One region of the Kribbella polygonati genome, then DNA from elsewhere that is predicted to be linked to it. Evidence: riboswitches for the same ligand, from Rfam matches in the RefSeq annotation. Region 1 holds a riboswitch; the other holds the start of a gene.

Region 1 (4,378 bases):
CTACGAGAGCGCTGCGGAAGGCTGGACGTTCTACCCGGGCAGCGAGTTCCCGGGCGCGACCGGCAGCCTCAGCTACGACACCGTGTCGCCGCAGTCCGGCGCACAGTCGGCCAAGCTCAGCGGCGACTTCACCGGCGGCGGCAACTACGTCGCGCTTCAACGCACCTTCGTACCGATCGACCTCAAAGCCCTTGATCTGTGGGTGAAATCGAGCCAGGTCTCGTCGATCGGCCTGCGGCTCACGGACGCGACCGGCCAGGTCCACCAGCAGCGCCTCGCGGTGTCCGGGTCCGCGTGGCAGCACCTCAGCGTCACCCAGTTCGACCACGGCACCGGGTACCTGCACTTCGGCGGCGCCGACGACGGCATCTGGCACGGCCCGGCGAAGGCGATCATGCTGACGCTGGACGAGAGCGCGATCCTCAACAGCGGTACGTCGGCAGCGGTCAACGTCGACGCGGTCGCCGCGACCACGGCCCCGACGTACCAGGGCGCCGGCACCCACTTCGGAGCGACCTGGAACCAGGACGTGATGCCGCTGCTCGCACAGTCCGGGGCGCGGACCGCGCGCGACGAGGCGAAATGGGCGGACATCGAGACGACCGTCGGCAGCTACACGTTCCCGGCGAAGTTCACGTCGTACCAGCAGGCCTTCCAGTCCAGCGGTATCGACCCGCTGCTGATCGCGGACTACGGCAACGCCAAGTACGACGATGTCGCGGGCGACCTCTTCGACGCGCCGTTCACCGACGCGGGCCGAGCCGGGTTCGCGAACTACGCGGACGCGCTCGCGAGCCAGTACCCGCAGGTGAAGAACATGGCGATCTGGAACGAGTGGGACGTGAACGCCGCCGGACCGTCCAACTACACGCCGGACAGCTACCTCGCGTTGCTCAAGGCAACTTATCCGAAGCTGAAGGCGAACCACCCGGGCCTGACGATCGTCGGCGGCGGGGACACCGATGTGACACAGCAGGCGTGGTTCCAGCAGTTCTGCCAGCTCGGCGGGCTGAAGTACCTCGACGTGGTGTCGGTGCACCCGTACAACTACCTGAACGCCCCCGAGAGCCTCGGCTCCTTCCTCGACCAGGTGCGGGCGACGATCCGGCAGTACAACGGCGGTGTCGACAAACCGATCTGGATCACCGAGGCCGGCTGGTACACCGGTGCCGGCAGCGCCGCGCCGGTCAGCGAACCGACGCAGGCGATGTACGTCGCCCGCGCGATGCTCAACGTCCCCGGGCACGACGTCGACCGGTTCTACACGTACGACTTCAAGAACGACGGCATCAACCCGGCCGACCAGGAGAACAACTTCGGGTTGGTGCACAACGAGGCCGACGCGCTCGGCGCCTACACGCCGAAACCGTCGTACGTCGCCTACGCCACGGCCGCTCGACAGCTCCGCGGGGCGACGTTCCTCGGCAAGGAGTACCCGGGCAACGGCCTGATCGACCAGGTGTACGCGGCAGGAGACGGTACGCCGTTCCGCGCGATCTGGGCGGCCTCCGGCGCGAACACCACCGTGACCGTCAACGCGACCGGCCCGGTCCAGGTCACCAGCCTGTACGGCCTCCCGTACACCCTGACCCCGAACGCGAACGGTCAGGTAACCGTCACCGTCGGCACCTGGCCGACGTACATCTCCGGCTCAACCGTCACCGCGGTGACAACCCCGTAGCGTCCACGCCACCCTCCCGATCCGGAAACGATCGGGAGGGTGAGCTACAGTCGAGATGTCCGCGGGAGCTCGCAGGGAGTGGGCTGAGAGGGTGGCTGCCGTCACCGACCGCTGAACCTGAATCGGGTAATTCCGGCGTAGGGAGGAGCGGGATGGAATCCGTCTGGGTGAACGGTACGGCGGTCGACGGGCCGGCCGGGAAGTCGGTGGCCGAGCTGGTCGCGGAGTACTCCGACCGGAGCACCGGGATCGCGGTCGCGGTGAATCAGAACGTGCTGACCAAGGCCGAGTGGGCGCAGACCACGGTCCGCCCGGGTGACCGGGTCGAGATCGTCAGCGCGACGCAGGGAGGCTGAGATGGACGATCCCCTCGAGCTCGGCGGGCGGACGTACGCGTCCCGGCTGATCATGGGTACCGGCGGTGCCGCCAACCTGGAGGTGCTGGAGGAGGCGTTGGTTGCCTCTGGCACCCAACTCACCACGGTCGCGATGCGCCGCCTCGGCACCGGCCACGAGGGCTCGGTGCTCGACGTACTGAAGAAGCACGGCATCGACGTACTGCCGAACACGGCCGGCTGCCACACCGCCGCCGAGGCCGTCCTGACCGCGAAACTGGCCCGCGAGGCGCTGGAGACCGACCTGATCAAGGTCGAGGTCGTCGCCGACGACCATCTGCTGCTGCCGGAACCGATCGAGTTGCTGGATGCCGTCGACGCCTTGGTGGCGGACGGTTTCACGGTCCTGCCCTACACCAACGACGACCCGATCCTGGCCCGCCGGCTCGAGCAGGCGGGCTGCGCGGCGGTGATGCCGTTGGCCGCACCCATCGGTTCGGCGCTCGGCATCCGGAACCCGCACAACATCGCGCTGATCGCCGAGGCCGCGAACGTCCCGGTGGTGGTCGACGCCGGCATCGGTACGGCGAGCGACGCCGCGCTGGCGATGGAGCTCGGCTGCGACGCGGTGATGCTGGCGACCCCGGTGACCCGCGCCGAGAAGCCCGCGCTGATGGCCGCCGCGATGCGCGACGCCGTCTCCGCCGGCCGGAACGCCCGCCTGGCCGGACGCGTCCCGCGCCGCTGGCAATCCGGGCTGGCGTCGTCCCCTACAACTGGCCTGCCAGCCTTTTAGCGTCCGCCGCGTCCAGCGACCGATCCAGGAGTACGGCGGTCAACGACAACGTCAGCTCCTGGTTCGGTTGGAGCACCAACGGTTCGTCCCACGCCAGCGCCGGGCAGACGCCGACGTACTGCGCGACCCGCAGGAACCACCGCCGTACCTGCTCGGGCTGGACCAGCAACAGACTCACCTCGCCCTGTACGAAGGCGATCCACGGACTCGTCGATCCGAACGCCGCCTCCAGCCCTTCGCCGTCGGAGCTGAGGACAACAGTTTCCGAGAACGGCAGCCGCCAGAAGATCCCGCCGTACGCCGCCCCGTCGCGGCCGGTCGTCGCCGGGCTGTCGATCCGGACCGAGCCGTACCGGGCGGTGAGCACGCTCCGCCAGTCGAGACGCCAGCCGCCGAAGGCCAGGTCGCCCGTGAGGCTCCGGCGTTCCACCAACTGCGGACGGCCCTGTTCGTCGTACCAGGTGATGTCGTCGATCAGTTCGCGATCGTTGACCGTGACGCCACGGCTGCGTTGCTGGCCGTGGTTCCGCAGCAGGGTCGGCCCCTGGCCGCGGACGTACGTGCGCGCGCCCCAGTGCGACGTACCGTTCACCTGCGCGACCGCGAGCGAGACGCCGTAGTGGTGCCGGTGGTCGACCGGGCTGACCTCGGTCAACGGATGCCCGCCGAGCGTCCGGACGGGATGCAGGTACGGGCGCGGCGCGTGCACCTGCGGCATCCGCCGGCCGAACTCGTACCGCGCGAGCAGCCCCGCGGAACTCCCCAGCTCGAAGATGTCGCCCTGCTGCTGCCACCCGATCCGGTCGTCCGACGCCGCCGGCCGCGGCTCCCGCGGCACCGGGCCGGTACTCGCCCGCACCGCCAGCCGCACCGCCAGCCGCAACTCCGGTACGCCGTCCGCCGCGTCCGCCGACCCGCCGATCGAGGCGAGCAACCGCTGCCACGCCAGCTCCCCCAGGTCCTTCTGCGGGACCCGTACGGTCGTCAGCGACGGTACGGCGAACCGCGCCAGCCCGATGTCGTCCATCCCGGTCACGGACAGATCAGCCGGTACGGCGACCCCGACCTCGTTGAGCCGCGCCAGCAGCCCGAACGCGACCAGATCGTTGAACGCGACCACCGCCGTCGCCAGCGACTCGAGTACTCGTTCGACCGCGGCGTACCCGTCCTCGATCGACCAGCCGCACTCCAGCCGGACCAGGTCCAGCCCCGGGATCTCCCGCTCGGCGACCTCGAGTGCCCGCAGGCGCAACTGGTTCGAGGCGGACGCGGGCGGGCCGGACAGGAACGCGAGCCGGCGGTGCCCGAGGCCGACGAGGTGATCCACGACGATCCGGACGGCGCGGCCGTAGTCGACCACGACCGACGAGACCTCCGCCGGTCCCTGGCGGTTGACGAGGATGACCGGTTGCACCTGCGGCAGCAGCTCGACCAGCCGCTGCTGGTCCATCCGCGGCGAGACCATGATCAGCGCGTCGCAGCGCCGCCGGGCCTCGATCGCGATCGCCGCCTCGGCCTCCGGATCCTCGTCGGTCTCGGCGACCAGCACCTTGTACCCGGCCGCGG
Region 2 (4,378 bases), 650 kb from region 1:
GCTGACCGACAAGCTCTGCCTGCCGCTCGACACCGGCGGCGAGGTGTCCTGCCGGGTCGAGGACCGCGTCGTACTGAACGCGAAGCGCTGGATCTACGCGATCCCCGCGTACAACGGCAACGTCGAGCTGTACCGCAGCTACCTGGTGAACCACGAGGTCGGGCACGCGCTCGGCCATGGGCACTCGACCTGCACCACTCCGAAGACCCCCGCGCCGGTGATGATGCAGCAGACCAAGGGCCTCGCGGGCTGCCTGCCGAACGCCTGGCCGACAGTCAAGGCGACCTGAGAGACTGGGTATGGACGGGAGGAGCAGCCGATGTCGTCACAGGACTTCCCGACGTACGGCCGGGAGAACGAGCCCGGCAAGCAGCAGCCGCCCGCTGAGGAGCACCACTACGCTCCACCCACGCCGTACGGCGACGGTTCTTACGGCCCTGGGCACCAGCCGCCGCAGGAGCAGTTCCCGTACGCACAACCTCAGCCGTACGGCGACCAGCAACCGCAGCAGCCGACGAATCCGGCGTACGTGCAGCCCCCGGCCTACCGCCCCGGCGCGCCGTACGGCCAGCCGTCGAACCCGCAGCCGAACGAGCTCCCGACGTACGGCCGGGCCGACGCTCGTGATCCCCGCGTCTCCCGCGTCCTCGGGCTGGCGGCGTTCATCGCCGCGATCTACGGCCTGCTCGTCCTGACTGTCCAGCGCGTCGCGCTCCGGGAGATCTCCCAGGCGCCCGGCTCACCGCTCAACCACCCGCTCCGGACCGACGTACTGGACGCGATCGGCCAGCTGCTGCTCGTGGTCGTCGGCGTCGCCGGGCTGGTGATGTGGGTCCGCGACCTGCTCGCCCGCCGGAAGGCCGGCACCAACCCGAAGCCGCCCGAGCTGGTCGGCCTGCTGGCCGTCGCGGTGTCCGCGATCCCGATCCTGGTGTGGCTGATCATCGTGCTGTCCACCGGCCTCGGCGGCAACGACGGCGCGGTCCACCGGCTGCCCGCGGCGTACGGCTGGGGTGGCTTCGGGCTGCTGCTCCTCGCCGTCGGGTTCTTCCTCGGGTACCGCGAGCTGCGCCCCGACCTGCCGAACCCGGTCGTCAAGGCGCCGCCGGCCAAGGCTCCCTGGGAGTGAGCGCACCGGTCGTCCTCGTCCCCGGTCTGGGCCTCGGCCCCGAGTCGTACGCGCGGACAGTCGAACACCTCACCACGCCGTACCACGTGGTTACGCTTCCCGGGTACGGCGAACCGGCGGGCTCGCGGGAGGACCTGCACCCGCGGGCGCTGGCGGTCGTGCTGGCGGACAAGATCCGCGAGCGGGCGGTCCTGGTCGGCCACTCCGCCAGCTGCCAGATCGTCGTCGAGACCGCGGTCCGCTACCCGGAGCTGACGCACGCCGTGGTGCTGATCGCCCCGGCCGGCGACGCCCGGATGTCCAGCTGGGTCGACCGAGCCGTCCGCTGGCTCGGCTCCGCCGTACCCGACTCACCGAAGCTGATCCGTACCGTGACCCCGCAGTACGCCCGTACGACGCTGCCGTCCATCGCGAGGGCCGGTGAGGCGGCCCGCCACCACGACCTGGCGGAGGTCATCTCCCGGGTCAAGGCGCCCGTACTGATCGTCCGCGGCCGGCACGACCTGCTGTCGACCGCGGAGTGGGTCGAACGGCTCGCCGAGCTCAGCCACGGCGAGGCCCGCACGCTGGACACCGGCGCCCACATGCCGGTCGTGACGAACGGCCCGGAGCTGGCCGCGCTCATAGAACGAGCGGCCGCTCTTCCCTCGACCAGCTGACGAGTTAAGCTTTTCCGCACAAACCTATGCGGGAGCTCGCACCGAGATGCGCGGGCTGAGAGGGCGACAGCTGGGTCGCCGACCGCCTGAACCTGACCGGGTAATGCCGGCGTAGGGAGTGGGGTCACTCATGACCGATACGACTGTTCGTTCTGCCGGTACCGTCGAGGCGCCGCTGGTCCTCACCACGGACGCGCCGCGCACGCTCGGGTTCTTCCCGCAGTTCACGCTCTGGGCGAACCTCGGGATCTCGCTGTTCGGACCGGTCACCGGCGCGCTGGTCGCGGCGTACACCGGGTCACTGGCCCAGGGCCTGCTCGCGATCGTCGTCGGTTGCGGGCTCGGCGCCTTGGTGCTCGGCGGCTCGGCCGTGTTCGGCTCGCACACGGGCGCGCCCGCGATGGCGGCGCTCCGGGGCATCTTCGGGCGGCGCGGGTCGATGGCGCCGACCGTACTGAACATCGCGCAGAACATCGGCTGGGCGACGATGGAGATCATCGTGATCTCGCAGGCCGCGGTCGCGGTGACCGGGCCGAAATGGCGTTGGCTGTTCGTCCTGCTGGCCGGGTTGGTCGCCACCTCGATGGCCGTACGTCCGCTCGGCAGCGTGAAGCTGCTGCGGAAGTTCATGGTGTGGCTGGTGCTGATCGCGTCGGCGTACCTCTTCGTCCAGGTGCTCACCAGGCCGGTGCACGCCCTGCCGCAGGACAACGTGTACGGCTTCTGGCCCGCGGTGGACCTGGCAGCCGCCGGTGTGGTGTCGTTCGCCCCACTGGCCGCCGACTACACGCGGCACTCGCGTACGAACAAGGCGGCGTTCAGCAGTTCCGCACTCGGGTACGGTCTGGCCGCGGTCATCTACTACGCGCTCGGCGTGTTCGCGGTGGCGACTCTGCAGACGAACACCGACAACGTGATCACCGCCCTCGTCACGCTGCCCGCCGGCGCGATCGCGCTCTTCGTCCTGCTGGTGGACGAGGTCGACGAGGCGTACGCAAACGTCTACTCGACGACCATGTCCCTGCACAACCTGATCGGCCACATCGACCGCCGCTGGATCTCGGTCGCCATCGGGGTCGTTGCCACCGGCATCGCGATGTTCATTGACCTGGGCAACTACACCCAGTTCCTCTACCTGATCGGCTCGGTCTTCATCCCGCTGTTCGCGGTCGCGATCGCCGACTTCTTCCTGGTCAGCAAGATGAAGTGGGACGTGTCGAGCACGGCGAAGTTCCGCTGGCAACCGGCCGTCGCCTGGCTGATCGGCTTCATCGCCTACCAGCTGGTGAACCCCGGCACGGTCGCCGGCTGGTCCCCGTTCTGGACCGACCTCCAGCAGACCATCTTCAACCACCACCCGGTGCCGGGCTGGCTGGGCGCGACATACACCTCGATCGTCGTTTCGATGTTCGCCGCCGTCCTGCTCGGCCGGATCCGGCGGCCGGTCGGCTAGCGGTACTCGGGGTTCTCGAAGTCGAAGCGGCAGCCGGCGTCCCACTCGGACCGCTGGTTGCCGTGCGCCGGAAGCCCGCCGGCGTCCTTCAGCATCCTTGCCAGGTGCAACAAGTTCCAGGTCATGAACGTGGTGTTCCGGTTCGTGAAGTCGTTCTCCGGGCCCCCGGACCCCTCGTCCAGGTACGACGGCCCCGGCCCGGCCTCGCCGATCCACCCGGCGTCGGCCTGCGGCGGGATCGTGTACCCGAGGTGCTGCAGCGAGTAGAGCACGTTCATCGCGCAGTGCTTCACCCCGTCCTCGTTCCCGGTGATCAGACAGCCGCCGACGCGTCCGTAGTACGCGTACTGCCCGTGCTCGTTCAGGATCGACGAGTTGCCGTACAGGCGCTCGATCACCCGCTTGGTCACCGAACTGTTGTCACCGAGCCAGATCGGCCCCGCGATCACCAGGATGTCAGCCGCCATCACCTTCGCCTGGATCGCGGGCCAGGCATCGGTCGCCCACCCGTGCTCGGTCATATCCGGCCACACCCCGGTAGCGATGTCATGGTCCACGGCCCGCACCACCTCGCTCCCGACCCCCTGCTTCTCCAGGATCCGCCGGCTAACCTCCACCAATCCCTCGGTGTTACTACGCTCCGGGGACCGCTTCAGCGTGCAGTTGATGAAAAGTGCGCTCAGATCGTCGTACGTCGTCATCTCGACTCCTCCCCGCACCCAGTGTGCGCGCCGAGCCGAAGGTGCGACATTACGTGGCGAGAAACATCTGCCCTGAACGCGTCCCCGAGTACGCCGCCCGCCGCTGGCTCGGCCGGGCGGTCGGGTAGGACACACAAACAGAAGGTGATAAGCCCGGCGGTGCTCCGCCCGGCTCCTTCGTCGCCGTGCTCCGCGCCGCTCCCGCCCACCCGTGACTGTGCCTACGTACTGAGGAGTGACTGCACAACTCGGTCGGCTCGCACCAGACCCGGACAGCGAAGGTGATGAGCCCCCCGGTGCTCCCACCCACCCCGGACTCTGACGAAGTGCCAGGGCAGAACTGCGCCACCTGACCGCCCGTCCTGCACGTGGCAAAGTCCTCTGACATCAAGGCGCCCACATATTCACAGTGTGAGAGGTCGTCGGTGCCACCGCC

The links. Region 1 has a riboswitch for thiamine pyrophosphate ahead of thiS (sulfur carrier protein ThiS). Riboswitches for the same ligand answer to the same signal wherever they lie in the genome.
Region 2: another riboswitch for thiamine pyrophosphate. It lies ahead of ACQHIV_RS29565 (purine-cytosine permease family protein); the one in region 1 lies ahead of thiS (sulfur carrier protein ThiS).

The regions. Positions count from the first base shown of each region.
Region 1 covers NZ_CP190129.1:5,585,203-5,589,580, forward strand. The annotation lists gene ACQHIV_RS26390 (glycosyl hydrolase) at 1-1,681, shown strand, start outside; TPP riboswitch at 1,733-1,842, shown strand; gene thiS (sulfur carrier protein ThiS) at 1,834-2,037, shown strand; gene ACQHIV_RS26400 (thiazole synthase) at 2,039-2,812, shown strand; gene ACQHIV_RS26405 (DUF6807 family protein) at 2,787-4,378, opposite strand, start outside.
Region 2 covers NZ_CP190129.1:6,234,510-6,238,887, reverse strand. The annotation lists gene ACQHIV_RS29580 (DUF3152 domain-containing protein) at 1-289, shown strand, start outside; gene ACQHIV_RS29575 (hypothetical protein) at 320-1,129, shown strand; gene ACQHIV_RS29570 (alpha/beta fold hydrolase) at 1,126-1,788, shown strand; TPP riboswitch at 1,807-1,923, shown strand; gene ACQHIV_RS29565 (purine-cytosine permease family protein) at 1,919-3,241, shown strand; gene ACQHIV_RS29560 (flavodoxin family protein) at 3,238-3,942, opposite strand.